DNA from 3 places in the Lysinibacillus sp. NPDC058147 genome. Region 1 is predicted to be linked to each of the others. Evidence: predicted binding sites of a transcription regulator. Region 1 holds the regulator's gene; each other region holds the start of a gene.

Evidence for each region. Region 1 encodes LexA, which represses DNA repair genes until DNA is damaged. Its sites were predicted from a motif close to CGAACATATGTTCG; they were not measured.
Region 2: ruvA (Holliday junction branch migration protein RuvA) is a predicted target of LexA. The motif match lies at 2,257-2,270, and genes of this name have one in related genera.
Region 3: uvrB (excinuclease ABC subunit UvrB) is a predicted target of LexA. The motif match lies at 5,786-5,799, and genes of this name have one in related genera.

Annotation. Positions count from the first base shown of each region.
Region 1 is NZ_JBHVUJ010000003.1:127,039-137,395, forward strand. It holds gene tkt (transketolase) at 1-1,252, opposite strand, end outside; gene ACFVT8_RS10165 (DUF896 domain-containing protein) at 1,379-1,612, opposite strand; gene ACFVT8_RS10170 (GNAT family N-acetyltransferase) at 1,822-2,334, shown strand; gene ACFVT8_RS10175 (YneB family resolvase-like protein) at 2,710-3,387, opposite strand; gene yneA (cell division suppressor protein YneA) at 3,384-3,698, opposite strand; gene lexA (transcriptional repressor LexA) at 3,862-4,479, shown strand; gene ACFVT8_RS10190 (gamma-glutamyl-gamma-aminobutyrate hydrolase family protein) at 4,654-5,376, opposite strand; gene ACFVT8_RS10195 (prepilin peptidase) at 5,465-6,217, opposite strand; gene ACFVT8_RS10200 (hypothetical protein) at 6,277-6,966, opposite strand; gene ACFVT8_RS10205 (PilN domain-containing protein) at 6,959-7,558, opposite strand; gene pilM (type IV pilus biogenesis protein PilM) at 7,555-8,529, opposite strand; gene ACFVT8_RS10215 (prepilin-type N-terminal cleavage/methylation domain-containing protein) at 8,652-9,113, opposite strand; gene ACFVT8_RS10220 (type II secretion system F family protein) at 9,207-10,357, opposite strand, start outside.
Region 2 is NZ_JBHVUJ010000001.1:377,193-387,549, forward strand. It holds gene ACFVT8_RS01835 (transcription repressor NadR) at 1-178, opposite strand, end outside; gene ACFVT8_RS01840 (LysM peptidoglycan-binding domain-containing protein) at 321-1,331, shown strand; gene ACFVT8_RS01845 (phosphotransferase) at 1,402-2,199, shown strand; gene ruvA (Holliday junction branch migration protein RuvA) at 2,313-2,933, shown strand; gene ruvB (Holliday junction branch migration DNA helicase RuvB) at 2,952-3,956, shown strand; gene queA (tRNA preQ1(34) S-adenosylmethionine ribosyltransferase-isomerase QueA) at 3,974-5,017, shown strand; gene tgt (tRNA guanosine(34) transglycosylase Tgt) at 5,072-6,217, shown strand; gene yajC (preprotein translocase subunit YajC) at 6,393-6,659, shown strand; gene ACFVT8_RS01875 (DUF421 domain-containing protein) at 6,806-7,441, shown strand; gene ACFVT8_RS01880 (putative polysaccharide biosynthesis protein) at 7,438-8,955, opposite strand; gene ACFVT8_RS01885 (post-transcriptional regulator) at 9,049-9,357, shown strand; gene secDF (protein translocase subunit SecDF) at 9,704-10,357, shown strand, end outside.
Region 3 is NZ_JBHVUJ010000007.1:8,520-18,876, forward strand. It holds gene ACFVT8_RS18745 (DUF4097 family beta strand repeat-containing protein) at 1-455, opposite strand, end outside; gene uvrA (excinuclease ABC subunit UvrA) at 861-3,725, opposite strand; gene uvrB (excinuclease ABC subunit UvrB) at 3,733-5,712, opposite strand; gene ACFVT8_RS18760 (IDEAL domain-containing protein) at 6,143-6,385, opposite strand; gene ACFVT8_RS18765 (competence protein ComK) at 6,612-7,121, shown strand; one part of gene prfB (peptide chain release factor 2) at 7,192-8,220, opposite strand; one part of gene prfB (peptide chain release factor 2) at 8,222-8,296, opposite strand; gene ACFVT8_RS18775 (competence protein ComK) at 8,486-9,031, opposite strand; gene secA (preprotein translocase subunit SecA) at 9,420-10,357, opposite strand, start outside.

The DNA.
Region 1 (10,357 bases):
TAGCAGCACCCATTGCAAACTCACGTACACCGAACCAAATATTACGTCCAGCATAATCGTCTGCAGAGAAATCTCCAGCGTCTTTCATTGTTGTTTTATTTGAGCCAGCAAGGTCAGCTGAACCACCGAAGAATGAAGGTGTTTTCTTCGCAATTGCATTGATTGCATCTCCAGAAGAAGAACGAGTAGCTACTGATTTACCTACTTCATAAACTGGTAATTCTGAAGCGAAATCCTCTGGTAATTGACCATTCATCGCATTTTCAAATTGTGCTGCTAATTCTGGGAACTCTTTCTTATATGCTTCAAACTTAGCATTCCAAGCTTCTTCAGGCTGTGCCCCTTGAATATTAGCTGCTGCAGCAAATGTATCATACACTTCAGCAGGAATTTGGAATGGCTCGTGTGCCCATTCATAAGATGCTTTAGTTAAAACAACCTCATCTTGACCAAGTGGTGCACCGTGAGAAGCTGCTTTACCTGATTTGTTTGGTGAACCAAAACCGATAACAGTTTTCACTTCGATAAGTGTTGGTTTGCCAGTTGATTTTTTAGCTTCTTCGATAGCTACGTTAATTGCTGCAACATCTGTACCATCTGCAACTTTTAAATAGTTCCAGCCATAAGATTCGAAACGTTTTTGAACATTTTCCGAGAATGATTTTTCTAAATCACCATCTAAAGAAATATCGTTTGAATCGTATAAAACGATTAACTTTTCAAGTTTTAAATGACCTGCTAAAGAAATAGCTTCAGCTGCCACACCTTCCATTAAATCGCCATCGCCACAAAGTGCAAACGTATAGTGATCAACGATGTCATGTCCTGGTTTATTGTAAGTAGCTGCTAAATGGCGTTCAGCCATTGCCATACCAACTGTCATAGCAATACCTTGACCTAGAGGACCTGTTGTTGCCTCTACCCCAACTGTATGACCATATTCAGGATGTCCTGGAGTTAATGAATCCCATTGACGGAAGTTTTGAATTTCCTCCATTGGTAAGCCGTAGCCACCTAGATGAAGTAGGCTGTATAGAAGCATAGAGCCATGACCTGCAGAAAGTACAAAACGGTCGCGGTTATACCATTTTGGATTAGCCGGATTATGGCGAAGTTGTTTTGTCCAAAGCGTATAAGCCATTGGCGCCGCCCCCATCGGTAAACCTGGGTGACCTGAGTTTGCTTTTTCAATTGCATCGATTGACAAAGTTCGGATAGCATTAATCGCTAGTTGATCCGCATGTTGAGTCATTATTTTGTGACATCCTTTCTCGTCCTATATATTCTTCTTTTACAGTTTAGTCAACATTGCTTCAGAAAACAATGGTTTTGTTATACTATTTACGATTAATAACATACTTTATAGAAATGTGTCACATTAATTGAGAAATTTATTTTTTTTCGCTTGTTTAACCTTGTCTGGTGTTACATCATTTCCTTCAGCATCTATCACTTTTACGTTTTCAATTGTATCTCGCATCGTCGCTCTAAATGTATCTAGATATTCTTTACGAAGCGCTGATCGCTCCTTAGCTTCTGCCTCTGTTAATGAACCACTTTTAGCCTTAGCAGAAAGTTCATTGATTCGGTTAATTTTTTCTTTTGATAACATAATTACACACCTTTCAATACATATCTTAATGAATATGGTATGCAAAGTATAGCATGTATTCCCTAATAATGCAGTTATACCAACCTTTCTAGTAATCAAATATTTTTGAAATAAATACCATAAATTACATGACTTTCAGATGCTAGAAGTGTATAACTGATTTATAGGGTTCCAAAACTACAATCGATTTATGCTTGGAGGAAAATGAATTGTTTATCAAAACGAACAGACTATTAATAAGAAAATTCGAGGTTCAAGATTGGCAAGCTATCTATGAATATACTTCAAATCCAAATGTGATGAAGTATCTTCCAGAGGACGTTTTTAATGAGGAGCAAGCAAAAAAGTTTGTTTCAGAAAATAGCGATGAAAAAGCAAAATACTTCCCTATTATTTTACAAAGTGAAAATATTGTTATTGGTCATATTGTTTTCCACCAATATTTTGGTGACCATACGTATGAGATTGGTTGGGTGTTAAATCCGAACTATTTCAATAATGGATATGCCTCTGAAGCAGCTAGGGCTGTACTGGACTACGGATTTAAAGAAATGAAACTTCATAGAATTATTGCAACATGCCAACCAGAAAATATCCCATCCTATCGAGTGATGGAGAAAATCGGCATGAGACGCGAGGGTTATTTCAAAAAATGTATACCCCATGGAGATGAGTGGTGGGATGAATACTACTATTCTGTCTTAGAAGAAGAATGGGCATAGGATACTTTCAGAGGAGAGATTCATATGAAAAAGACCGCTGTATTATTGTATCTCCAATTTAGTGAATATGAATTGGGTGTAGCATTATCAATATACCAGGGATAACGAATTAGCTCTAATTAATATGAAAACATAGTAACAGTTATAGATGATATAAATGTTTTTTAACATATAGAGAATTTATGAGGAAGAGAGGTAGAATTCGCTACTTCTCTTATTTTTTATTTTCCACTGGATACAGTGCTATATCCAAGCAACATGGTAAATGGATTTTGTTATTCATTCTTTTCATCGATCAGGTTCTATCCGTCACTTCGACAATACTTCAAGATCCATTAAAATAAAAAATCAGCGGGCCGGCAAAACTCCCACTGATTAAAACGTCACTTTATTTTGTTCGCTTCTCTCTTGATGTTCCCGATATCTCCTATGGACAGTAGCTTTGCTTACATCAAAGCCTAGACCTCTTAGAGTCATGGCAATTTCCTCAAAGGTGAAGCCTCGATTACGTAGCTTTACAATTTCTTCTACAGGTACATCTTTACGTTCTTGACCGTTTGGATTCCCACGATTGGATAAATTATTTTCAGGACGATAGCCATTTTCAACGGCACGACGCATTCCACGGCGTATTTTAGCATTATGAATTCTGCGCTGGTACTCCTCAACAATTGCTAAAATTTCTAGCAACATCGTATCCATTTCATTTAATTGTAAAGGTCCCTCGTCTCGCATAGAAAAAACATCAGTTTCAGTTTTCTGCAATAAATGCAATACTGCCATTCGAGCATTTCCGCGTCCTAAACGTGTTTCATCCTGCACGAATAATGCTTCTATTTCTTTTTCTTTTATGAAATCGAGCATTTCTAGTAAACCTTCACGTTCCACATCATAGCCACTATGCTTGTCCTTAAAAACATTTTTGACTTCATAGCCCTGTTCTTTAGCATAGCGCATCAACTCCTCCTGTTGACGCTCTAATGAGGAACTTTGTGTCTCTTTTTCTGTACTCACACGGCAATAGACAACAGCCGATTGTTGTTTAATTATCATTTTTCGTTTCTCGCAATTTCAATTGAATTTATAGAATTAGGTTGGCCACCCACTACTGGAATAACTAGGGATCTACCTGCAATAATTTGTACGTTCGATAATTCATTTTCTGTTTTTACTAGCTTAATCCATTCATCCGTTTTCATTTTACCACGGTATTGATCAGCTAACGACCATAAGCTATCACCATGTGCGATTTCAATTTCTGTGTATGTTACATCGCCTGGATCTGTTATAAAAAGGTATGCTGCAAAAAGTAAACAAGCTCCCAATAAAATTGTAATATGTGGATTTTTCTTTAACCAGTTCATGTTTAAAACCCCTTTTTAGAATGTTTGTTCGGAATATATGTTCTTATCATAGTGCGAACAAATGTTTTTGTCAAACACTTTTCGAACCTATGTTTGCTTAAGTGTTCGCATTCTGTTATACTACTAATAAGTAGAATCATTAGAAAAAAAGAGGTGAGCAATCATGAAAAAAGTTTCGAAAAGACAAGAGGCCATATTAGAATTCATTAAAGAAGAAGTGCGCGCAAAGGGGTATCCACCATCTGTACGTGAGATTGGTGAAGCAGTTGGACTTGCTTCAAGCTCAACAGTTCATGGACATTTATCTCGTTTAGAGCAAAAAGGCTTAATTCGACGCGATCCAACTAAACCACGTGCCATTGAAATTCTAGAGCCAGAGGATTCTATTCAAAAGCAACATGTTATACATGTCCCACTTGTCGGAAAGGTTACTGCAGGTTCTCCGATAACTGCTATTGAAAATATCGATGAATATTTCCCACTACCAGATACTTATGGTACTAGTGAAGATCAATTATTTATGCTAGAAATTATGGGTGAGTCAATGATTGAAGCTGGTATTTTAGACGGAGATTTAGTTATTGTTAAACAAAAAGCAACTGCTGATAATGGTGATATTGTCGTAGCAATGACTGAAGAAGATGAAGCAACGGTAAAGCGTTTCTTCAAGGAAAAAAATCATTTCCGTTTACAGCCTGAAAACTCAACAATGGAGCCAATTATCGTAGACCAAGTTTCTATTTTGGGGCAAGTTGTAGGTCTTTATCGTCGTGTACATTAAAAGTATCTTAATATTAAAATATAAAAAGAGGATATTATGTTCACAAAGGAGCATATCCCTCTTTTTTCTTATCTTTTAAGTTCCATTTTATTCACTAAAAAAGAACCCACTTTATAATGGATTCTTAACATTTAGCACTTGCCCTCGGTTAAAAAAATCTAAGCTTATAAAATTTTATGTCTCTACCTTAAATTTCAAACTTGCATTTATAAATGCAGCAAATAGTTTCTTTGACACTTCATCTCCTGCGATGGCTAGCTCTTCAGGATGCCATTGTACTGCTAGACAAAATGGTAAATCATCATGCACTACAGCTTCAATGATACCATCGTTTGATTTTGCTATCACTTTCAACTTTTCTGCTACTACGTTTATTGCCTGATGATGAAATGAATTCACAGCAATTTTTTCTTCCTCAATAATTGTTTTTAATAATGTATCAGGTGTTAGATTAACATGATGTGTAGTAACTCCTCTTGCCGCTTGTTGCACATGCTTTATTAATTTTTTACTATGGTACTCGCTCTCAATATCCTGATACACTGTGCCTCCAAACGCAACATTTAGTATTTGAAGCCCACGACAAATTCCAAGAATCGGCATTTTCCGAATATAGGCCGCGTTAATTAAAGCAAGCTCCACTGAATCTCGTTCAGGATGAACCTTCCCTAATTTGGGTGTAGGTTCTGCGTCAAAGAGGAACGGATGTACATCGTAGCCACCCGATAGTAATAATCCGTCCGTCAACGATAAAATTTGTGCTACATCTTCTTCAACTCCAAGTGGAATTATAAGTGGAACACCCCCTGCTTCAATTATACTTTTGCTATAAGCAGCATTTAGTCTTGAGGACAAATCATCCTCTGCAAAAGCCGTTATACCGATAATTGGTTTCATCTTATCCCCTCCATGATCTTTATCTTGCATTAACTGCCTGTAAAAGCCAGAAAACTATTAATCATTAAAGGACTCCTTAAATGATTAATTACCAAAACCCGAAATACCAATCCATCAACGCATCCCCATAGAAATAGATAATAATAGCTGCTAAAGCAATAAATGGTCCGAATGGTATAGGCGTTTTTCTTCCCTGCTCGCGTACCTTTAACACAACGATCCCAACAATCATACCAATCACAGCAGCTAAAAATAGCGTCAAAATGGCATGTATTGTGCCGAGTACGAGACCAAGTAAAAAGAATAATTTAATATCGCCACCACCCATTCCACCTCTTGATAGAACAGCTATACAATATAATATGCCAAAGCCTGCGACAGCACCTACTATACTATCCCACCACGGAGACAAGGGAGATATCACGCGTCCAAAAACTAGCAATGGTAAAAAGAATAATAGCACCTTATCGGGAATAAGCATATACGCAAAATCCGATACAACAATAATGACTAATAATGAAATTAATAATAGCGCTACGAAAAATTCTGCACTAAAGCCTAATTTCCAATAGGCAAAGGCAAATAATACACCTGTTATAAGTTCCATCAGTGGATAAATCCAAGAAATTTTTTGTCCACAGCTACGGCATTTTCCACCTAAAAATACATAAGACAAAACAGGCACCAAATCAAGCGCCCTCAACTGTCGCTTACAAGAAGTGCAATGCGAGGGCGGATGAACAATGGATTCTTTCAGTGGTACACGTAGGCCAACTACATTATAAAAAGAGCCAAGAACGAGACCAACTATTAAAACTGTAATTGTATAAGCGATTTCCATTTTTATGTCCTCCTATACTAATAGACGCCCATACATTTGAAGTATGCGCGCCATTTAGATTATTGTTGTCCTTCATAATAGAACGTCGTTATTTGTATGGTAGCTTTTAAAGTTAAATCGGCGTCCTTCTCTAACTGATCCTGTTCACCTGGTTTAGTTAAATTAATGGCATCAGTTTTCATCACGCGCTCTAATTGTTCAATTTCTTTTAAAAAGCTTTCTAGAGACTTATTATCTAAAGCAGCGACATCCAAGTTAAAGGTAATTAATTTTAAATTATCAGGGAGAGATTCCTTCGCAATAGAAGAAATGGGAGGTTTCTTCTCCTCATTCTCTTGCTTTCCATTTACTTCTGCATCAGCTTTTTCAAGCATGTTCGGATCAGATACATCTGATTGTGCTACAGATGTATCATCATTGTTAAATTCCATTGATTCAATACGTGTCCCTGTTACTTCTTCCATCTCAGCCAAATCTAAAACAATCTTTTCAACCGCTCTTGTTTCCGGTAGTTTCTGTCTCATCGCTAAAAGATTTGAGGTTGGTACTCCTTGCTTTTTATCTACCTTGGCTAGCTGCCCTTTTAAACTAGTAATTTGTTGTTGAAGTTGTTTCACATTGCTTTCTTTCGATTCGACTTCATTCATTTTAGGTAAAAGTAAATAGTAATATAAAGCAAATAAAATAGCAGCTATTAAAGCTATTAATAGCATAATAGATGATTTTTTACTACTTGTTAACTTATTCACGAGCGCTACCTCCTGCCAAGTACATTTGATTAATGGTCGCTGTAATTGACACCGAGTAACGAGGAATTTCTTTAAACTTTTGCTTCGGTGTTAGCTCCTTTTGTTCACCAACTTGCACATAAAAGTTAGAAATCGAGTTGATTTGTGTATCTGTAAAGTAATGACTAGCTAAAAGCTTTTCTACATATTTTGAAATGTCAGGCATTGATTCAAAGTCAACCGTAATGTTAATTATATCTGGCCCAAATTCATAGCTACGTAGATACGAATAGGCTGGTAATAATTTTTGCGCTTCTTCCATTAATGGTGTAACTGGATATGAAACATTCTGCACAAAATGCATCGACTCCTCCAATGACCCTTGATTGACACTTTGTTTTGCATCCAGCTCTTGCTGTAATTGGTCAACCTGTGTCGTTAAAGACTCTTCTTCAGTAAGTAGCATTGAGAGATCACTTTTCGCCGTAAAAAATAAAAATACAAAATATGTAACGACAATACCAACTACTAGGATTAGCAAACTATAGATGAGCTTTGGAGCATCTGCTCTTTTTTCTAGCTGTGGTAAAAGGTTAATATCTGGTACCATCATTTAACCTCCTTTAAAGCTAAGCCAAGTAGCGTTGAAAATTCCTTTTTAAAAGCCGGAAAAAACTTCGCTATTTTTGCGCCATCAACAATTGTCAAAGGTGTCGCTAAATTAGAGGCTAATAAATTACCAATGGGTGTTAACTGTGGGTTATCACCCAGAATGATGATTTCATCTACTGACTTTTCACCTTTATGTAAAGAAAACTTAAAGAAATTCATCATCCGATCAATTTCTAAAACTTGGTCCATTACCACCATATGATAATCATCGGCTTTGTCACTATATTCAAATCGATAGCTAAATTCATCTTCTTGTTTGCCCTGCCATTGCGATAAATTAGTTTCAATCGATTGATAACGTAAAAATTCAACCTGTCCTTGCGAAAATATACTAATGGAGAGTTCATTTATTGACCAATCAGCAATTAAATAGGTTTTGTCCTGAGCTAATAATGCCATATGCTCTAATAGTCGAATATTACATAATGCCCGAATGTCTACAGCTTCAGGATCTAAAGAAACATCTAGCACCATGCCAACCATTTTCGTTATTTCCTCCGAAGGTGCTGCAAATAGTATTGCTTTGCCATCCTCAGGATCAGAATCATAAACATCAATCAGTGGTTCTTGGAAAGGTAAATGAATGGAATGTCCTAACTCCATTTCTGCATAACCACGCAATTCAGTTGCCTCAATATCTTTCGGATGCTCAAAATTTTTTAAAAGCACCGTCGTATCAGGTACAAACATACGTACAGGCTGTTTTTTCCCCGTCCATTTCACTACCTGTTCTTTTATAATTTCAAAAAGTGCTACTTCATCCATAATTGTCGCATTTTCAACGATGCCCGCCACTAGAGGATATTCAAACCCCTCCCACTGACTAGGCTCTGGTCCTTTCGCCACAATCGCACGGAGCACATAATCCTTTAATTCAATTGAAACATGCGATTTTTTCTTTCTCCTAAACATGTGAAAAGACCTCCTTATCTTATTCAAAGAATCTTCTTAATTAGTCATCCATTTCCCAGCCAGAAACGTTAGATTTTAACGTTTCTGAATGGGTTGGGAGGACTGATTAATCTGCAGATTCTTTAATTACTTCCTCCTTCACTTCCTTCTTCACTTCCTCCTGCTTTTGTTAATTTTTTATTTAAATCGTTTTCAGTTATTGATCCATCAATTTTAAACTCTTTTAATTTTAATTCTAAAAATCTTGGATAAGCGATTGTCCATACTTTGTTTGTTTCGCTATAAGTCACTAAAGTTCCATCTGGCAATTTAATACCTTCTACAAAATCTTTTAATGTTGTTTGATTACACGCTTTTTTATCACCATCACAAACCCCATCAGCATAAGCAATTTTCGCTCCTGCAAGAATGTTTGAAGCTTCTGCTAGAATAGCTCGGTCTTTAGATTTATTAATGATATTACCAATCGCAGGAATTGCGATCGCTGCTATAATTGCAAGAATTACAATTACCGCTAAAAGCTCGATTAATGTTAAACCTTTCTCATTGTTTAGTCGTTTTTTGTTTACTAATTTTTTAAACATAGTAGGTTTCCCCCTTATATTTTTTATTTGAAGTGTAATAACACGAACTTCCTTAAGACTTAAATAAATCTACTAATATTAATAATTATAAAATTACATATTTTCATATAATTGGAACATAGGCAGGAAAATAGCCGCTACGATAATACCGACAACAAAAGCGAGCACGATGATCATAAGGGGCTCGACTAAAGATTTCAGTGTATCGACTGCACGATCTACTTCTTCCTCATAAAAGTCAGCGATTTTCTCTAGCATATAATCTAGTGAACCTGTTTTCTCACCTATGGAGGTCATCTGAGTCACAAGTGGTGGAAAGAGCCAGCTTTTTTCGAGTGGCTCAGATAATGTGCCACCCTTTTCCAAATTATCACGAGCCTCTAAAACAATTTTTCCAATAACAGGATTACCAGCAACTTTTTCAACAATGGTAAGTGCCTGTAGAATTGGCACAGAGCTACTAAAAAGCGTTGATAATGTCCGAGTCATTCGGGCTATCACATCTTTTTGTAAAAGCTGGCCAAATATCGGCATTCTCAGTAGAAACACATTAACTGTAAAATGAAACTCTTTATTTTTCTTATAGAAAAAGTGAAACCCAACTACTATCACAATAAATGCTAAAATAACAAAGTACCAAAATTCGATGAGCCAATCACTAATCCCCACAACAATGACTGTAATTAACGGCATTTCCAAATCCATATCTTTAAAAGCTTCCATAAATGTTGGTACGATAAAAACCATTAAAAACATCCCAACAACTACTGTTAAAAATGATAATAATGCTGGATAAATCATAGTTGATTGTATTTTTTTCTTGATTTTGTACTGTTTTTCAAGTGTCCCAGCTAAGCGATCTAATGTATCATCAATACTTCCTGTCGCCTCACCAGCACGCATCATGTTCACAAATAGTACTGGAAATACTTTCGGATGCTTAGCTGCTGCATCTGAAAATGATGTACCATTACGTATATCTTCTTCTACCTGCCTTAATGCTCGTTTTAATAGTTTACTTTTTGTTTGTTCACCCAAAATGTGTGTAGCCTCAACAACTGATACGCCTGCACGAATTAAAGTCGCATATTGTCGACAGTAAATAACGAAATCTTGGTGTTTCACCTTTTTTCCGAAAGATACATCCTTATGTAAAATACTGTTGGATTTCTGAAGTTCTCGTGCATTAATGCCCTGTGTACGAAGTTTCTCAATGGCGACCTTTCTATTTGGTGCATCTATTA
Region 2 (10,357 bases), on a different contig from region 1:
CTTGGCTAGTTGCAATAATAGGTTCATTTCTAGCCTTTAATAATGTCATATCATTGACAATGACTTGTCTAGAAACATTAGCGAATTTAGCTAGGTCGGTCCCTGTAATAGGTGTTGTGCTTTTTTTTAGTTGTGCAAGAAGTTGCAGTCGGCGTTCTTCGCCTAACATTTTTTTCATAAGAGATCACCTCTGCTTGTAATAAAGGAAGCAGTTTTCCTTAAAAACTAGTGTACCATGAAGCATTTCCAACATGCATGAAATTTTTGTATCCAAATGAAACATTGAACATATGATACGAAGAGAGGAAGGGAGGAAAAAATTGCGTATTCATATTGTACAAAAGGGAGATACGTTGTGGAAGATTGCGAAAGAGTATGGCGTTTCGTTTGAAGATTTAAAACGGCTTAATGCCCATCTTGCTAATCCAGATTATATTGTACCGGGCATGGAAATTATCCTACCTGAAAAAATAAACAAAGAACCACATAGAGAACATCATCGAGAAACAGATTGGGGAATGCATAGAGAAGGACATAGAGAGGGAGGACATAGAGAAGGACATAGGGAATCACATAAAGAGGGGCATAAGGAACATATGCACAAAGAGTCACCTACAAAGCACGTTAAAGAAAAAGAGGTTCAAAGACCAATGCCACCGCCAATTATTGTACCACCACCACCAATGCCAGAACCACAGATGATTCCAATTCCTTATCCGATGCCAATGCCGATGCCTCAGCCAGCGCCTGTTGAGCTTAGCTGGAATCAAAACGTTGTCATGCCAAATGTAGAACAAAATCAAACTGTATCTCCAATTCAAATTCAACCACCACCACAGCCTGTAGCCCAACCGGAGGCGCCACCACCAATGCCAATGCAGATGCCGCAACCGATTTTTATCATGCCACAAATGCCAGCAGTACCACATTGTGCAAGCTGTCATCAACCAGTGCATCATCATATGTGGTGGCCAATGCAGATGCCAATGCATATGGAACCGCAAGTTGAGGCATATACAATGCCGGAGCAACCAACATCATGTGAGCCATGCGAAAAAGTTGCTGGGGAGTTCTTAGAATCTAGTACATCTCCATTCTTCCCTATGAATCCCGAATATCAGACAATGCCGGCAATGATGCCGGAAATGGAACAGCCATGTGGTTGTAATGCACAACCAGTCATGATGCCGACTTGGCAAATGGACCAATGTTTCTGTCCGCCACCATGCCCACCGCCATGTCCATCACATTGCCATATGCCACATTCTTCGGTAGGATCATGGATGTCACCGCACTTTTATCCAGGCGGGATGACGCCTTATCGATGGTAAAAAAGCGTATATTATTGAAGAAGTAAAGTCGAATATTTGGAAGTATAAATATCAATCCAATAATTATTTTGTGAAGCGAGCAAAGCAAATAGAAATAGCTGAAAAGGTGAGGGCTATTCATCGACAGCTTGGACATCTGGAACCCTCGCTGATCTTACCTTTAATGAAAAGTGATGATGAGTATTTACTCGTGCAAGATTGGCAAGAAGGAAGTCATAGTGCTAATTTTGCATATAAAAAGGATCGGAAGGAATCACTCAAATTATTAAATACGTTACATGATACACATAAAAAAATTGCTTGGCAGCGGGTGTCGGGCTTGCATACCTATTCACAGCTTTTAAAATGGCAAATGCGTCATATGCGTTTTAAAAGCAGACGGAATGAATTTCGTGCATTTTTAACAAAAGAAGAAATAGATCAAATTGTACATTATAGTGAGAAATCTTTACAGCTTATCGCTCAGGAAGATGTACATGAAAAAGAAATAACGCTTTTACATGGAGATGTCGTACATCATAATTTTTTATGGTGCTCAGACGGAAAATTACGTTTAATTGATTTTGATTTGGCTCACCTTGGAGAAGCGGATGATGAATATATTTTATGGTTACATCGTGTATTGCCAGCTGTAGATTATGACCTTGGTAAAGTATTTGCAGAACTACCAGAGATGAAACGCTTAGATAAAAGAAAGTTACATCGTTTAAAATATCCAAATGAGCTATTGCGTGAATGGCTTTTTGCAGTAGATTTACCATTAGATCAACAGCTTGTATTTTTAGATTATTTAGTGCCATTTACAAAACGAGCTCTCACATATTGGCCGAAACTGTGGTACGATATTGATAAAATGATAAAGAAATGACCGTCATTCGGCGGTCATTTTTGTATGTGAACGACTACTTGTGTTATTTCTTATAGTCGAGCATTCGTTCGCAATATGCTATAATCGAAACGATGATTGTGAGGGAATATAGAATGTATGATTATTTAAAAGGACAAGTAAAGCGTATAACTCCTGAATATATCGTTCTTGAACAACAAGGGATTGGATGGCAGCTGAATACACCTAATCCATTTGCGTTCCGGACATCGGCACTTGAACAGCAAATATTTGTACACTTGCATGTACGTGAGGACGCGCAAGTGTTATATGGCTTTCCAAATTTAGACCAAAGAGAGCTGTTTCGTAAACTTATTTTAGTGTCAGGCATTGGACCAAAGGGTGCACTTGCTATTTTAGCTACAGGGAATCCTCAACAGGTTATCAGTGCGATTGAACGAGAGAATGAATCGTTTTTAGTGAAGTTTCCTGGTGTGGGTAAGAAAACCGCACGTCAAATGATTCTAGATTTAAAAGGTAAACTTGGCGGGTTGTTGGATACTATTGAGCTACCTAGTACAGAAGATGAGCTACCGTTATTTGGTGTAAATCCATATAAACATGAGCTTGAAGAAGCTATTCTTGCCTTAATGGCACTTGGTTATTCAGAAAAAGAATTAGAAAAAATACGTCCACAGCTCGAAGAAAACGACAAGCTTGAAACAACAGATGCATTTATGAAACAAGCTTTACAATTGCTATTAAAGCTAAAATAGTGAAAGGGGGGAAGGTACATGTCTGAACGTATGATGGCTAGTGAGGCAGGTAGCTATGATGAACAGTTTGAATTATCTTTACGTCCACAAAGATTAGCACAATACATTGGTCAACATAAGGTAAAGGAGAACTTACAAATTTTCATTGAAGCGGCAAAGCTTCGTCAGGAAAGTTTAGATCATGTGCTGTTATATGGACCGCCTGGACTTGGTAAAACTACCTTAGCTGCTGTCATCGCTAATGAAATGAATGTTAATGTGCGCATGACTAGCGGCCCTGCAATCGAACGTCCTGGAGATTTAGCTGCTATTTTAAGCTCACTAGAGCCAGGGGATGTGCTATTCATTGATGAAATACATCGCCTGCCTCGTGCAATAGAAGAGGTGCTTTATCCTGCTATGGAGGATTTTTGTTTAGATATTGTCGTTGGTAAAGGCCCTGAAGCGCGTTCTGTACGGCTTGATTTACCACCATTTACCCTCGTTGGTGCGACAACAAGGGCTGGCGCATTATCAGCACCATTAAGAGATCGCTTTGGCGTATTATTAAGATTGGAGTATTATGATCATACTTCACTTGCAGAAATTGTCATACGTAGTGCGCATTTATTTGATGTTGATATTGAGCAAGTAGCAGCTCTTGAAATGGCGACACGCTCACGTGGTACACCTCGTATCGCTAATCGTTTACTTAAACGAGTGCGAGATTATGCACAGGTGCTTGGAGATGGTATGATAACGGAGGGACTTGCTAAGCAAGGGCTTGAGCTATTACAAGTCGATCCTAGAGGGCTTGACCATATTGACCATAAACTTGTGACCAATATGATTGAGCGCTTCCGTGGTGGCCCTGTAGGCTTAGATACGTTGGCAGCATCTATTGGTGAGGAACGCGTAACGATAGAGGATGTGTACGAGCCATATTTGATGCAAATTGGCTTTATACAACGGACGCCACGTGGACGTGTGGCAACACATTTAGCCTATGAACATTTTGGATATGAATATCCCCAACAAACCTAGAAGAAGGAAGTATTTTCATGCGTGTAGAAGATTTTGATTTTGAATTGCCAGAAGAGCTTATTGCACAAACACCACTTTTGGATCGTACAGCTAGTCGTTTAATGGTAGTGACACCAGGTTCGAACAATGTTGAGCATCATCATTTTGCTCATATTTTAGACGAGCTACAAGCTGGAGACTGCCTTGTGTTAAATGATACAAGAGTCTTACCAGCGCGTTTAATGGGCGTTAAGGAGGAAACTGGTGCTCATATAGAAGTACTGCTATTAAAGCAAATGGCAGGTACAGATGAATGGGAAACACTTGTTAAACCAGCTAAACGTGTAAAAGTCGGCACAGTTGTAACATTTGGAGATGGCTTACTGACAGCTACTTGTACAGGAGAGCTTGATCATGGTGGGCGTACATTTGAGTTTAAATATAATGGGATTTTTTATGAAATTTTAGAACAACTTGGTGAGATGCCACTACCTCCATATATTCGTGAAAAATTAGAGGACAAGGATCGTTACCAAACCGTTTATGCAAAAGAGCGTGGCTCAGCTGCAGCACCAACTGCAGGCTTGCATTTTACAGAAGAATTACTAGAGCAAGTAAAAGCAAAAGGGGTAGAAGTTGTATTTATCACTTTACATGTGGGACTTGGAACTTTCCGTCCTGTAAGTGTAGATTCAATTGAAAATCACGAAATGCATTCTGAATTTTATAGTGTAACGGAAGAAGCCGCATCTATCATAAACCGAGTAAAGAGTAATGGTGGAAAAGTGATTGCGGTTGGTACAACATCAACACGTACATTAGAAACTATCGGCTCTAAATATGGAGGCGAAGTTCGAGCAGAACAAGGTTGGACGTCTATTTTTATTTATCCGGGATATGAATTTACTGTTGTGGATGGTTTAATCACAAACTTCCATTTACCAAAGTCTACTCTAGTAATGCTTGTAAGTACGCTTGCAACAAAAGAAACAATTTTAAGTGCATATCAACAAGCTGTAGAAGACAAATATCGTTTCTTTAGCTTTGGTGATGCTATGTTTATTCGCCCAAAAGGAGAATAAAGAAAAAAATCGGAGTACTGTTTTTACTTTAGATAAGAGAGGAATTTTTATAAAATGACACAACCAGCAATTCGTTATGAGTTACTTCATACTTGTAAGCAAACAGGAGCACGCCTTGGCATCGTGCATACGCCGCATGGCTCTTTTGAAACGCCAGCATTTATGCCTGTTGGTACACAAGCAACTGTTAAAACAATGTCACCTGAGGAATTAAAGGAAATGAATGCAGGTATTATTCTGTCAAATACGTATCATTTATGGCTACGACCAGGTAATGATATTGTTAAGGAAGCAGGTGGCTTGCATAAATTTATGAACTGGGATCGCCCGATTCTAACAGATTCAGGTGGTTTCCAAGTGTTTTCACTTAGTCAATTCCGTAAAATTGAAGAAGAAGGGGTTCATTTCCGCAATCATTTGAATGGGGATAAATTGTTTTTAAGTCCAGAAAAAGCGATGGAAATTCAAAATGATTTAGGCTCAGATATTATGATGGCTTTTGATGAATGTCCACCTTACCCTGCGACATATGACTACATGCTGCAATCAGTAGACCGTACAACTCGTTGGGCTAAACGTTGTAAAGAGGCACATAAACGTCCAGAAGACCAAGGTCTATTCGGTATCATTCAAGGGGGAGAGTACGAGGAGTTACGCCGTCGTTCTGCAGAAGCATTAGTAGAGCTAGATTTCCCAGGTTATGCAATTGGAGGACTATCTGTTGGTGAGCCTAAGGATGTTATGAACCGAGTGTTGGAGTTTACAACACCATTAATGCCAACGAATAAACCACGTTATTTAATGGGTGTCGGTTCACCTGACTCATTAATCGATGGTGCTATTCGTGGTATTGATATGTTTGACTGTGTATTACCAACACGTATTGCCCGTAATGGCACATTAATGACATCTGAAGGCCGTTTAGTAGTTAAAAATGCAAAATATGCACGTGATTTCGGTCCAATTGATCCAAACTGTGATTGTTATACATGTAAAAACTATTCACGCGCCTATATCCGCCATTTAATTCGTACGGAAGAAACATTTGGAATCCGTTTAACGACTTACCATAACTTACACTTCCTATTGAAACTAATGGAGCAAGTGCGTGAGGCAATCCGTGAAGATCGTCTTGGTGATTTCCGAGAAGAATTTTTCGAGAAATACGGCTTTAATGGACCAAATGCGAAGAACTTCTAATTTTTAGTAAAATCATACTGTGAATTTGTGTGATTTATGAATATTTCTAGCAAATTATTGTCTATCATAGAAAAAATATTAGTAATATAGAAAAATTTTGGGCTTGTCCATCGCTTTTTTAGGGTGGAATAGTCTATACTAAAAAATGAGAATTAGAAAGGGGGCAAGAAGAATTATGAATACAGCATCATTACTACAATTTGCACCAATATTATTAATGTTCGTTGCAATGTGGTTTATTTTAATCCGCCCTGCTAAAAAGAGACAGCAGGAAACACAAAGTATGCAGAGTAATTTGCAACGTGGAGATAAAGTTATTACAATCGGTGGCTTACATGGTGAAATTGACTCAATTGAGGACACAACTGTGACATTAAAAATCGCAGACAATGTGCGCGTAAAATTTGATCGTCAGGCAATTGGACGCACTGTAAATAACTAACAATTGGTATTGAAGGCGTTGTCCAAAAAGTGACAACGCCTTATACCATATAAATAGCTTTGTCAAAATGCAGAATTCATTTTTGACAAGGCTTTTTTGTATAAAAAGTAACGTACACGCTCACCTTATAATATGGGGGTGACTGTATGGAAGAATATTTAACGATTATTTTTAGAACAGTCTTTTTATATGTGTTTATCCTAATAATTTTTCGTTTAATGGGTAAACGTGAGGTCGGCGAATTATCTGTAATAGATTTAGTTGTATCGATTTTAATGGCTGAGGTTGCTGCGTTTGCACTTGATGATTTCGAAAGTCCTTTATTTAAGGTCATTTTACCAATCATCATATTGTTTTTCATTCAAATAATAACTGCATATATTTCACTTAAAAATAAAAAGTTCCGTGATCTAGTTGATGGTGATCCAGTATTACTTATAAGAGATGGTGTCATTTTAGAAAGTGAAATGCGCAAGCAACGCTATAATTTAGATGATTTATGTCAACAACTACGCGAAAACGGAAATGCTTCCGTTACAGATATTGCTTATGCCTATCTAGAGCCCTCCGGCAATCTGTCCGTATACCAAAAAGATGAAAAGGCATTTGTTTACCCACTGATTATCGACGGCGATATTCAGGATAGGCATTTAAAGGTCTTGCATAAAGATACTGATTGGTTAATGGCAGAGCTTGCGAAAAATAATATAACGGATAGTGACACTGTATTTTTTTGTGTTTGGGAAGAAGATCGGCTTCATATCCAACTGAAAGAATCTTAAACTTTCTTGGCCAGCTTACGAAGGTAGCGCAAATCAGTAATGCGCAACTGATTAGTAAATAGTAAGAAAGTAAATAGTAAAAACAAGGTTACACAGCTACTTAAAATAAAAGGCAGTGGCATTATTTGCATCAGGAAATATTGAGTAACACAAACAGCAATAAAGCAGCTATATGGCACTACAAACATTCTAAAGCCAGCACGTAAATTTTTGCGCTGTCTTACTGTTGCGATATGCAAAAATGAAGTTAATAAAACGCCAAAGCCAATTGCTACAACGGCACCTTTTTCCTGTATCCCTGGCTGAGAAGCAAGTACGAACATGACAAAAAGTTTACCAAGACCACCATAAATGGAATTCATCATTGCTGCACGAGCCTCACCGATTGCTTGTAATATAGAGTGCAATGGACTTTGTATATAATAAAAATAAAAAATAGGAGCCAATATTTTCACATACCCACGATTTTCTTGTAAGTGAAAGAGCTTCATAGCTAAGTCGTCTCCATGAACGAAAAAGTAGGTAGCAGCAACACAGCCCACTAATGATGAAAGTCGCAATGATACAGAAATACGTTCCTGTAGGAGCGGTATATGTTGACGTGCAACGGCGTCGCTAACAGCTGGTATAAGAACGATCGAAAGTGCTGCAGACACAAAAGCCGGGAATAATAATAGTGGTACAAGTACACCCGAAATAACCCCATATAAAATTGTTGCAGCGGAGGCTGTCAATCCTGCCATTGTTAAAGCCTTTAAAAAAATGATAGGCTCTAAAAACCAAGTAAAAGATCCAAACAGCTTGCTTCCAGCAGAAGGAAGGGCAATCCGTAACATTGGAGAGGAAGGATAAGCCTCGATTTTGCTTTTTTGTGTCAATAATTTTTTCTTTGAGACAATATAATGCATCCACAAATACAAGAAAGCAACGACTTCAGCTAGAAGGGTAATACCCATAGCTGAGGCTGCTGTAACGGCAGCGTTATCATAAGCAGCTACAAAAGGCAGTGTAAATGTGATGAAGGTAATGCGGATAATTTGCTCAATCATTTGAGCCCAAGCTGTTGGTGTAATTTTCGCAATACCCTGTAAATAAGCGCGCAATAAGCCAGAACCAACTGACACTGGTACAGCAAAGAGAGCAATCCAAAGCGTAATTGTTGTTTGTTCATTATGTAAAAGTGTAGTCGAGATATATGGTATTGTAAGTGCAACAATCGGCATAAAGATGATCATTCCAATAAATGACCAAAGTATAGCCGTACGCATAACACCATAGATGCCTTCGCGTTTGTTCTTTGCTAGTAACTCTGCTACAATTTTTGCCACAGCGATAGGTAGTCCAAGTTGAATGAGTGAGATGAAGAAAATGAACGCCGGATAGACGGTCATATAAATGCCGACTGCCTCTTCACCAGCGATTCGCATAAATTGCATTCTATAAAAGAAGCCAAAGAGTTTTGATAAAAAAATCACGAACATTAAAAATAGTGTACCCCGTACAAAAGAACTCATGCCATCCGTCCCTTCTCAAGCCACAAAAATTCATTTACACTATTTGTATGCAAACATGTCTTACGATACAACTTTGATTGGAGATGATTCAAAATGAGTATGCAGTATGAGCAACTATTTGAAAAAATTCGTCCTGCAATTGATAGTAAGATAGAAGAGTTTAAACATTATCAATACGATGCTATTACAGCAGAAGAACTATGGCGCTATTGTGTAGAGAAAAAATGGCGAAAAAAAAATATTGATCAATTACGTTTACATGAAATTATCGCAACTATTTTTGCAGTATCACCATCCGATATCGTATCATTTAATCAAGTAGAATTTTTACAAAGTAATGATTGGTTTACAGAATTGAATACAGAAGAGTTAAAAATGTTACTTGGTCCGGTTAAAACTTAAGAAGAATGTGTGAAATTTGTCAAATAATAAAAGAATACTAAAAGTGTTGAATTGACACCAAGCGCAACGTGTTTCATAATGAGTGTGTTGCGCTTTTTTTATTTGTATAAGTATATTTATTCAAAAACCTCCTAATAATTCTTTTCTAAATTTGGAGGAGTACACCTATTCAAATACAGGGATAAATTTGCGCGTTATGAACGATTGAAATAAGTAGAGCAACCTTTTTGAAGCAAAGGCAATATTATTCTAAAGGAAAAGGAGGAATAAACGTTTCAAAAGGACTTGCTAATACTTGTTTGTAGTGTGAGGAATAGCCTTACACCAATTCGAGGAGGATTTATAAATGAAACTAAAAAGTCGTATAGTTGCATTCGTACTACTATTGGTTATTTTTACAGCAACCATCGGTACGACTGTAGGCGGCGTCTTAAAGGACATTAAGCTAGGCCTTGACTTACAGGGCGGGTTTGAGGTTCTTTATGAGGTGAAAGAATTACAAAAGGGACAAACAGTTACACCAGAAGTTGTGTCGGCAACAGCAACAGCTCTTGGTGAACGTGTAAATGCTATCGGGGTAAGTGAACCGAGTATTCAGGTTGAAGACAAAAACCGTATTCGTGTGCAATTAGCGGGTGTCGAAGATCAGGAATCAGCACGTAAATTATTGTCTACTTCTGCAAATTTAACATTCCGTGATGTCGATGACAATTTATTGCTAGATGGTAATGATTTAAAGCCAGGTGGCGCTAAAGGTTCCTTTGACCAGCAAAATCGTCCAATTGTTTCGCTAACATTAAAAGATGCGAAAAAATTTGCTGATATAACAAGTAAAATTGCCGCTAAACCAGCAGGTCAAAATTTACTCGTTGTTTGGTTAGATTTTGAAGAGGGTGTTGATTCATATAAAGCTGAATCACAAAAAGCGAAGCCTCGCTATGCATCTGCAGCGACAGTTAGCCAAACATTAAATACAACAGATGTAATGATTAGCGGGAAC
Region 3 (10,357 bases), on a different contig from region 1:
CCTTCAGCAGTTTCTAATGAAAAATTGCCATTCGGTAATTCAGCAATTATTTTATCTACATGTTCAGCTGCAACTTCTTCCGTATGTGTAAACTCAAATTTATCACCAAATGGAGAAGTAACATCAAATTCTTTGACCTTTTTTACTGCCGTATTCATCATGTCCATAAAAAGTGAACCGATTTGTGTTAAATCTTTACGGAAATCTCGCATTTCTTCTTGGAAATATTTAGAGAAATCTTCATCTTTTTGCGGTTGTTCATCTTTGTGACTTTCATTTTCAAATACTGACTCTTTTTCTGTTGAGGAATGCTGGTCCTCATTTGACACATCATTCATAACATTTTGAGTGGACTTGCTAGGTTGCTCTAATGCTTCTAATAATGTAATCGCCTCTTGCGCTGAAATTGTTCCTTTTTCCACAAGTTCTAAAATTCGTTGACGTTCATTTTGCATAATTAAAATAGCCTCCCTCAGTTCGTTATATTATTTATACGATTCATCTTGTGAAAAGTTTCACCATAAAAATGAAAATATTGGGTATATATCTTTTTAGGCTCATTACCATAAGTGTGGGGTTGATTTCCGTTCCAGCTGGGCGCTTTGTTGCTGACGCTAATTCCCAAGGAGTTGTTCATCCTCCACTCCTATCAACCTATCCACATGACGTACATTTTAACTTAATATCATCCAACTTTTGAATTTTATCGGAACACTTTTAAGTATTATCGCCCAAGTTTTGAATTTTATCGATACACCTTCAACTTTTATCATCCAACTTTTAATTTTTATTGATATCTGCCTTCGTGCAAGCAAAAAAAGTTCGCAACTCCCCTTAGGGAGTTTGCGAACTTTTTATAGTTATTGAGAAGCCTTTGCTAAAACAGCTTCCATACGCAGACGATCTCTTGTTAATATCGGTTTTAAATATTTCCCTGTATACGATCCACTTACTTCAACGACTTCTTCTGGTGTACCTGTCGCAACAATAGTACCACCTTTGTCTCCACCTTCAGGACCTAAGTCGATAATGTAGTCTGCTGTTTTGATGACATCTAAATTATGTTCGATTACTAGCACAGAATCGCCATTTTCTACAAGACGTTGTAGAACTACGAGTAAACGTGCAATATCATGCGCATGTAAGCCTGTTGTCGGCTCGTCTAAAATATAGAATGATTTACCTGTTGAACGACGGTGTAATTCAGAGGCTAATTTTACACGCTGTGCCTCACCACCGGATAGAGTTGTTGCAGGTTGTCCTAATTTCATATAGCCTAATCCTACATCCACGATCGTTTGTAGCTTACGTTGGATTTTCGGAATATTTTCGAAGAATACTACTGCGTTTTCAATCGTCATATCTAAAATATCCGCAATGCTCTTATCTTTATATTTCACTTCAAGCGTTTCACGGTTATAACGCTTCCCATGACAGACTTCACATGGCACGTAAACATCTGGTAGGAAATGCATTTCAATTTTTATAATACCGTCACCACGACAGGCCTCACAGCGGCCTCCCTTAACGTTGAAGCTAAAGCGACCTTTTTTATAGCCTCGTACCTTCGCTTCATTTGTTGTTGCAAATACATCTCGAATATCATCAAAAACGCCTGTATACGTAGCTGGATTTGAGCGCGGTGTACGGCCGATTGGTGATTGGTCAATATCAATAACCTTTTCGAGCTCATCGATTCCTGTTACTTCTTTATGTTCGCCTGGCTTCACCTTTGAACGATTAAGTTTTTGAGCTAATGACTTATATAGAATTTCATTTATAAGCGTTGATTTACCTGACCCTGAAACCCCTGTTACGGCTACGAATAAACCAAGTGGTACATCAACCTTCACATTTCTAAGATTATTTTCTTTGGCACCTTTAATCGATAATTTGCGCCCATTCGGTTTGCGTCGCTCTATTGGTAGTGGAATAAACTTCTTGCCACTTAAATATTGCCCCGTCAATGACTTTTCATTTTCCATTACTTCCTGTGGTGTTCCCGCCGCTACAATTTGGCCACCGTGCACACCTGCACCAGGACCAACATCAATAAGATAATCTGCCGCCAGCATCGTATCTTCATCATGCTCGACAACAATAAGCGTATTGCCGATATCACGCATATTTTGCAGCGTGCTAATAAGACGGTCATTATCACGTTGATGCAAGCCGATTGATGGCTCGTCTAAAATATAGAGGACACCCGTTAAGCGCGAGCCGATTTGTGTTGCAAGGCGAATTCGTTGAGCTTCTCCCCCAGAAAGTGTTCCCGCTGCTCGACTTAACGTTAAATAATCTAACCCTACATTAACAAGGAAGCCCAGTCGTTCTTCAATTTCGCGTAAGACAAGTCGAGCAATTTTCATATCCTTTTCTGATAAATCAAGCTCTTTGAAAAATGAATCGGCTTCCTGAATCGAATACTGTGTAACTTCACCGATATGCTTATCTGCTAGTTTTACAGCTAATGTTTCAGGCTTTAAGCGATAACCTTTACAAGAAGGACATGCTTGCTGCGCCATATATTTTTCCATTTGTTCACGTACGTAATCAGACGTTGTCTCTTTAAAACGACGCTCCACATTACGTACAACACCTTCGAATTCAATCATTTGATCTCGCACATTGCCAAACTCATTTTCATAATGGAAGTGGATTTTATCTTTACCAGAACCATATAAAATCTTATCCATCTTTTCTTTTGGAAGATCCTTTACTGGGACGTCCATTGGGATATCATAATGATCGCACACAGCCTTTAATAATTGTGGGTAGTATTGAGAGCTTGTTGGTTCCCACGGTGCTATAGCATGCTCTAATAGACTACGATCCCAATCAGGCACTACCAAATCAAGATCTACCTCTTGTGTCGAGCCTAAACCATCACAGCTCGGACAAGCTCCAAATGGACTATTAAATGAAAACATGCGAGGCTCTAGCTCACCGATTGAAAATCCACATAATGGACAAGCATGATGCTCACTAAATAATAATTCCTCATGCTCCATCACATCAACAAGTACACGCCCATCTGCCAAACGTAATGCTGTCTCTAAAGAATCACTAAGACGCGCCGCGACACCTTCCTTCATCACAACACGATCGATGACTACTTCTATTGAATGCTTTTTATTTTTATCGAGTTCAATTGCATCATCTAAATCACGTAACTCACCGTCAATACGTACTCGAACAAAGCCTTGCTTTTTTAAATCTTCCAGTAACTTTACGTGCGTTCCTTTACGCCCTGACACCATTGGAGCAAGTAACTGCATTTTCGTTCTTTCTGGATAAGTTAATAAACGATCGACCATTTGCTCAATCGTTTGGGACGTAATCTCAATACCATGATTCGGACAAATAGGTTTACCGATGCGCGCAAATAGCAAACGCAAATAATCATAGATTTCCGTTACTGTCCCAACTGTAGAACGTGGGTTACGGCTCGTCGTTTTTTGATCGATAGAAATAGCAGGGGATAATCCCTCTATGGCATCGACATCTGGTTTATCCATTTGACCAAGAAATTGACGGGCATAGGCTGAAAGGGATTCTACATAGCGACGTTGTCCCTCTGCATAAATCGTATCAAACGCTAATGATGATTTCCCTGAGCCCGATAAACCTGTTAGCACGACTAATTGATCGCGTGGAATTGTGACATTGATATTTTTTAAATTATGTGCTCGTGCGCCTTGCACGACTATTTCAGTATTTTTCACAAGCCATTCACCCTTCTACTTTCAATTCAAATATTGTATCGCGCAGCTCAGCAGCACGTTCGAAATCGAGTGCTTTTGCCGCTTCCTTCATTTCTACTTCTAGAGTAGCAAGTAATTGCTCTCTTTCCGCCTTCGTCAGTTTCTTACCTTTTGTTGCCTTCGTTACATAAGACTCTTCTTCCTCTGCCACCTGTGTCGCACGAATAACATCAGGAATTTTCTTAACAATCGTTGTCGGTGTAATACCGTGCTCTTCGTTATACGCCATTTGTAGTGTTCGACGACGCTTCGTTTCCTCAATCGCCTTTTTCATCGAATCAGTCATATTATCTGCGTACATAATGACATGACCATTAGCATTACGCGCCGCACGACCAATTGTTTGAATGAGTGAACGCTCTGAACGTAAAAATCCTTCCTTGTCAGCATCTAAAATAGCCACAAGCGAAACCTCAGGAATATCTAACCCTTCTCGCAATAAGTTAATGCCGATTAGAACATCATAAGTACCTTTACGCAGCTCGCGAATAATTTCAATCCGCTCTAGCGTCTTAATCTCTGAATGCAAGTACTCCACCTTTAAGCCCATTTCTTTCAAATAAGCTGATAAATCCTCTGACATTTTTTTCGTCAATGTTGTAACGAGCACTCGTTCATCACGAGCAATACGCCCTTGAATCTCATCGATTAAATCATCAATTTGCCCTTCAATAGGACGTACGTCAATTTGTGGATCTAGAAGTCCTGTTGGACGAATAATTTGCTGTACCATTTCTGGCGAATGCTCCAGCTCATACGGTCCTGGTGTTGCTGATACATAAATAGCTTGATGTATATGTTTCTCAAATTCTTCAAAACGTAAAGGGCGGTTATCTAGTGCTGATGGCAAACGGAAGCCATGCTCAACTAGCACACCTTTACGAGCTTGGTCACCGTTATACATCCCTCGAACTTGTGGTAAAGTAACGTGACTTTCATCGACAACAAGTAAAAAATCATCAGGGAAATAGTCTAGTAGTGTATATGGCGTTGCCCCCGCTTCACGCAATGTTAAATGACGCGAGTAGTTTTCGATACCTGAGCAAAAGCCCATTTCGCGCATCATTTCTAAATCGTAGCGAGTGCGTTGCTCTAAACGCTGCGCCTCCAATAATCTATCCTCTGCACGTAAAAGAGCTAAACGCTCCTCCAACTCTTTTTCAATATTTTCAATGGCTTTTAGCATTTTTTCTTCTCGAGTTACGAAGTGGGATGCTGGGAAAATAGCTACATGATCACGCTCCGCTAATATTTCACCAGTTAACGCATCTACTTCGCGGATTCGATCAATCTCGTCCCCAAAAAACTCCACGCGGATACAATGCTCATCACGAGATGCCGGGAATATTTCCACCACATCGCCACGTACCCGGAACGTCCCACGTGTAAAGCTCACATCATTACGCTCATACTGAACATCGACCAATTTTCGAAGCAACTGATTACGTTCAATTTCCATTCCAGTCCGCACCGATACGACCATTTCACGATATTCTTCTGGAGAACCTAGACCATATATACAGGACACGGATGCAATAATAATGACATCATCACGCTCGAATAATGCAGATGTTGCAGAGTGACGCAATTTATCAATTTCATCATTAATGCTTGAATCCTTCTCGATATAAGTATCCGTCTGCGGTACATATGCCTCTGGCTGAAAGTAATCATAGTAGCTGACAAAGTATTCAACTGCATTATTAGGGAAGAACTCTTTAAACTCACTATATAATTGACCCGCTAGTGTTTTGTTGTGCGCCATAATAAGTGTCGGCTTTTTGACCTGTTTAATGACATTAGAAATCGTAAACGTTTTTCCTGTTCCGGTTGCACCGAGCAATGTTTGATGTCGTTTACCTGCACGTACACCCTCCACTAATTCCGCAATTGCCTGTGGCTGATCTCCACCAGGCGTATATGGCGCTTGTAAATCAAATGTTTGCACACATGTCCCCGTCCTTTCCTTCCAATTTGTACATATATTTTAGCATAGCATTATTAAAATTTCGAACATTTAACGAACGAATGTTTGTAAATATTTTTTCGTTTGTTATATTTAAGATAATCTAGATAGAACGTATGTAATGAAATATTCAACTTCTTTCAGCGAAGTTAAGACCTCACGGCGAATGACAGCCTATCTATAAATAGATTACCCTTTCCAAATGTTAGCTAATCGAGTTAGGAAGATGTAAATGCATTACATTAGAGGAGAAACGTTCAGATGGGATGAAGAATTCGCTCTGGCTAGCCATAGAACTGCTCAGATTCCACGAAGTTTTGATTCCTGCCTCACTACGGATATTCAATCATCAACGTTGCAAATATAGCAAAAAAATCCCGCCCTCCAATAAGCGGAGAGCGGGCTCATCATATTATTCACTTGCTACTTGGTGTAAAGCTACTAGTTCGGTTGCGTATAGATGAAATGCCTTTTCATCTTTTTCGTCGAGTGCTCTATCTATCAGAACCATGAGCTGCTCTTCACGATGCTTACGCTGGATATGATTTAAAAATAAATCTAAATAAATCTCGTTTAATAATTTCTCTGCCTCATCAACTTTCTTTGTCTGACCAACGGCTTTTAGAAAATCTGTATACGAATAATATTTATCCAACGAATCTCACCTCGATCCTTTTCTAAATTATATGAAAATTGAAATTAAAATGCAATGTTAAAGAACTGAAAATCATTTCGATTTACTATTAATCTCGTGAAATTTCACGCAATTTCTCTATGCAATTGCTTGATATATCAACGCTTTTTTTGTTTTATCTATATTTTCTGAATTTCGTTTTGTATTTTACACTTCAATAACAAATAGAAAAAGGGGGCTTACATACATGTCAGCAAACTACGTCAACGGATATTTAATGTCTTTCAACACCTATTTACTTCAGCCGGTTCAGTATGACTCTAAAATTTTCACGCGGGTAATTGATAAGCATAATGAACTGATCGTCACACGGAAACCAATGCATATATTACGAAAATCTTGTATTTCACTAGGAACAACCTATGAAGCAGCAAGACATTCCGCCAAACGCTTTTTCGGCAATCAACATAAACTTCCAATCGTTGTTGCTTATGATTATGGGTATCCTTGTATTTTTCTACCAACGTATTCTCCAAACTCTATCCACAATATTTGGATTGGACTTCACGCCATTGCCAATGTTGTACCAAGTAAAATAGGCTGTATCGTCACTTTGAAAAATAATAAACAGATTGAACTGTCTATTCAATATGCTTCGATTAGTAAGCAATTTGTCAATGCATCGATGCTCTATAAGCATTACATGAATGAGCGGGAGCAGATTAGCAAAGACACCCCGTATCATCCACCTTTTTAAAAAAAGGTATCACCAGAACTAAAAAACCCCCTCAAAAGCACAATTTTACTGTGCCTCTGAGGGGCTTTCATTACCCGATTTTTGAACGTAAGTATGCATTAATGAATGGATCTACATCGCCATCCATCACCGCTCCTACATTACCTGTTTCTTCATTTGTACGATGATCCTTCACCATTGAATATGGGTGGAATACATATGAACGAATTTGTGAGCCCCAGCCGATTTCTTTCTGTTCACCACGGATTTCATCTAGCTGCGCTTGTTGCTTTTCGATCTCTAATTGATAGAGTTTACCTTTTAACATCGTCATGGCTTTTTCACGGTTTTTAATTTGTGAACGTTCTGCCTGACATTGTACGACAGTACCAGTTGGAATGTGCGTAATACGAACAGCTGAATCTGTCGTATTAATATGCTGACCACCTGCTCCCGTTGCACGATACGTATCAATTTTTAAATCCTCTGTACGAATATCAATTTCAATATTATCATCGAATTCAGGCATAACATCACAAGAAACGAATGATGTATGACGACGACCCGAAGAGTCAAATGGTGAAATACGCACTAAACGATGGACACCTTTTTCTGATTGCAAATAGCCGTAAGCATTATGACCCTTAATAGACAATGTTACAGACTTAATACCCGCTTCATCGCCTGGAAGATAATCAACTGTTTCGACTTTAAAGCCACGTTTTTCCGCCCAGCGTGTGTACATACGAAGCAGCATTGAGCCCCAATCCTGAGATTCCGTACCACCTGCTCCTGGGTGCAGCTCTAAAATCGCATTATTTTGATCGTATGGACCGCTTAATAGTAATTGCAGCTCAAAATCGCCCATTTTTTGCTGGAATTCTACTAATTCATTGCCTAGCTCTTCCTGCAATTCTTCATCAGGCTCTTCTCGTAATAGCTCTAGCGTCATATCTAGGTTCTCATGTGTTTCCAATAAATCTTTATATTCATTAACAATTGCCTTTAAGCCATTGCTTTCATTAATGATTACCTGTGCGCCTTGCTGATCATCCCAGAAACCTGGCTCAAGCATCATTTCATCTAATTCCTGAATACGTGCCTCTTTGTTTTCTAAGTCAAAGAGACCCCCTAAAATCCGCCAATTTTCCGGCTGAAGTGTCTAACGCGTTACGTACATCTGCTAATTCAATCATTATTAAATCCTCCGAACGTTATTAATGGGGCTATCTGTTTTATTCTATGATAACCACCCAAGCTTTTAGAAAAATCAGTACGAAAAATGATTTTAAAATACTCATACTTCATTTTTTCAAGCCCCGTATCTCTTTATTATAACGTTTTTACGGAGGAAAACATACTTTTTTACAATACTGTATAGTGTGTCAATCATTTTCAACTTCATTGTCAAAGATAAAGTTGTTCGCCATTCGTTGGAATACTCTACCTTGATCATATTGAACTAGTAAATGCTTCATTCGTTTCTCCAGTTTATATTTTAATAAAAACGCTCTTTGAATTCTGGATTCAAATGCTCTGACACTTAGATCCACATTAAATTCATAGCCGTTCATAAAAGTTACTTTTGTACACTTATTATCCACAGCTTGATAGTCCTCGATATGATGGACGGCAAACCATTTACATTCAGGTCGTAAATAGGATTTACTTGGAAACCATACAATATTACTTCGCTCATGAACAACTATGGGATTTTTATTCAACTTCCCCAGTATCATTTTCGAGCCATCGAAAGCCCCTCTTAAGCTTGAACCAAAATAACGTAGATTATAATCCATTAATTTTGTCGGTGATAATTTTGAAATATATTCATTATCCCTTTCTATTACACGTGTGCACAAGTTTCCATGGGCATCATACTCCGGTATATACAGCATCGTTTCACTACTCATAATGTCATCACAATGCATGTAAATCCTCCTTAAAATATTATTTATTTTTTCTAGTAAAGAGGAGTATACTAATAAATATATTGGTATACTCCAATGTACTTCCTCGAGAAGGTCTTCCTAGGACTCCTATTCTCGAGGATTTTTATGTCCACACATGAATCACCCCCTTATCAAAAGAAAACAAGTTCAAATCCACAAAACTTTCATACTATTCATATATACTCATAATAAATCAGAAAAAAGTTATAAACATTACCTTTTTTATTGAACTATTTACCTATTGTTGTAGTATTATGTATCTTTTTCTGAATTTTCTAATATCTCGATAGATTTAAGCTCTATATCAAAACATAGAAAAAGACCATTTTAACATTCAGTTAAAATGATCTTTTTCATAATCGTTAACTTATTGAGCTGCACCATGGCAGTTTTTAAATTTCTTACCGCTTCCGCACGGACATAAATCATTACGTCCGACATTTTCAGCCTTACGGACAGGTTGCTTTTTCGGAGCTGAACCGCCATCCTCTTTCGGATTAACAGCTTGACCTTTTGCAACTTCCTCACGCTCTAAGTTATTGTGGATTTCTGCCTTCATTGCATATTTTGCTACATCTTCGCGAATGGAAGCAACCATATCCTCAAACATAGCAAAGCCCTCTTGTTGATACTCACGAAGCGGGTCATTTTGACCATATGCACGAAGATGGATACCTTGACGTAGCTGATCCATAGCATCGATATGATCAATCCACTTCGTATCAATTGAACGTAATAAGATAACCTTTTCAAATTCACGCATACGTTCTGGCGTAAGCTGTTCTTCTTTTTCATCATAACGTGTTTGGACAGCGTTTGAAATTAGCTGGTTAATCTCTTCTGCGGATTTACCTTGGAAATCTTCCACCTTCAGATCGCCTTCATCTAATAGGTTTGCGGCAACATAGTCATCAATTGCTTTTAAGTGCCAATCCTTTTGCTCACCTTGTGTATACAATGCCACAACGTTGTCGATCGTTTCTTGAATCATAGACTCAACAAGCACACGCATATTTTCTGTTTCTAATACGTCGTAACGCTCTTTATAAATAATCTCACGTTGCTGACGTAGCACATCATCATATTGTAATAGACGTTTACGAGCATCGAAGTTATTACCTTCAACACGTTTTTGAGCTGATTCTACTGCTCTTGAAACAACTTTAGATTGTAGTGGCTGTGAATCATCCATCCCTAATTTCATCATCATGTTCTTCATATTATCGGAGCCAAAACGACGCATTAATTCATCTTCTAGTGACAGATAGAATTGAGTAATCCCTGGGTTCCCTTGACGACCAGAAC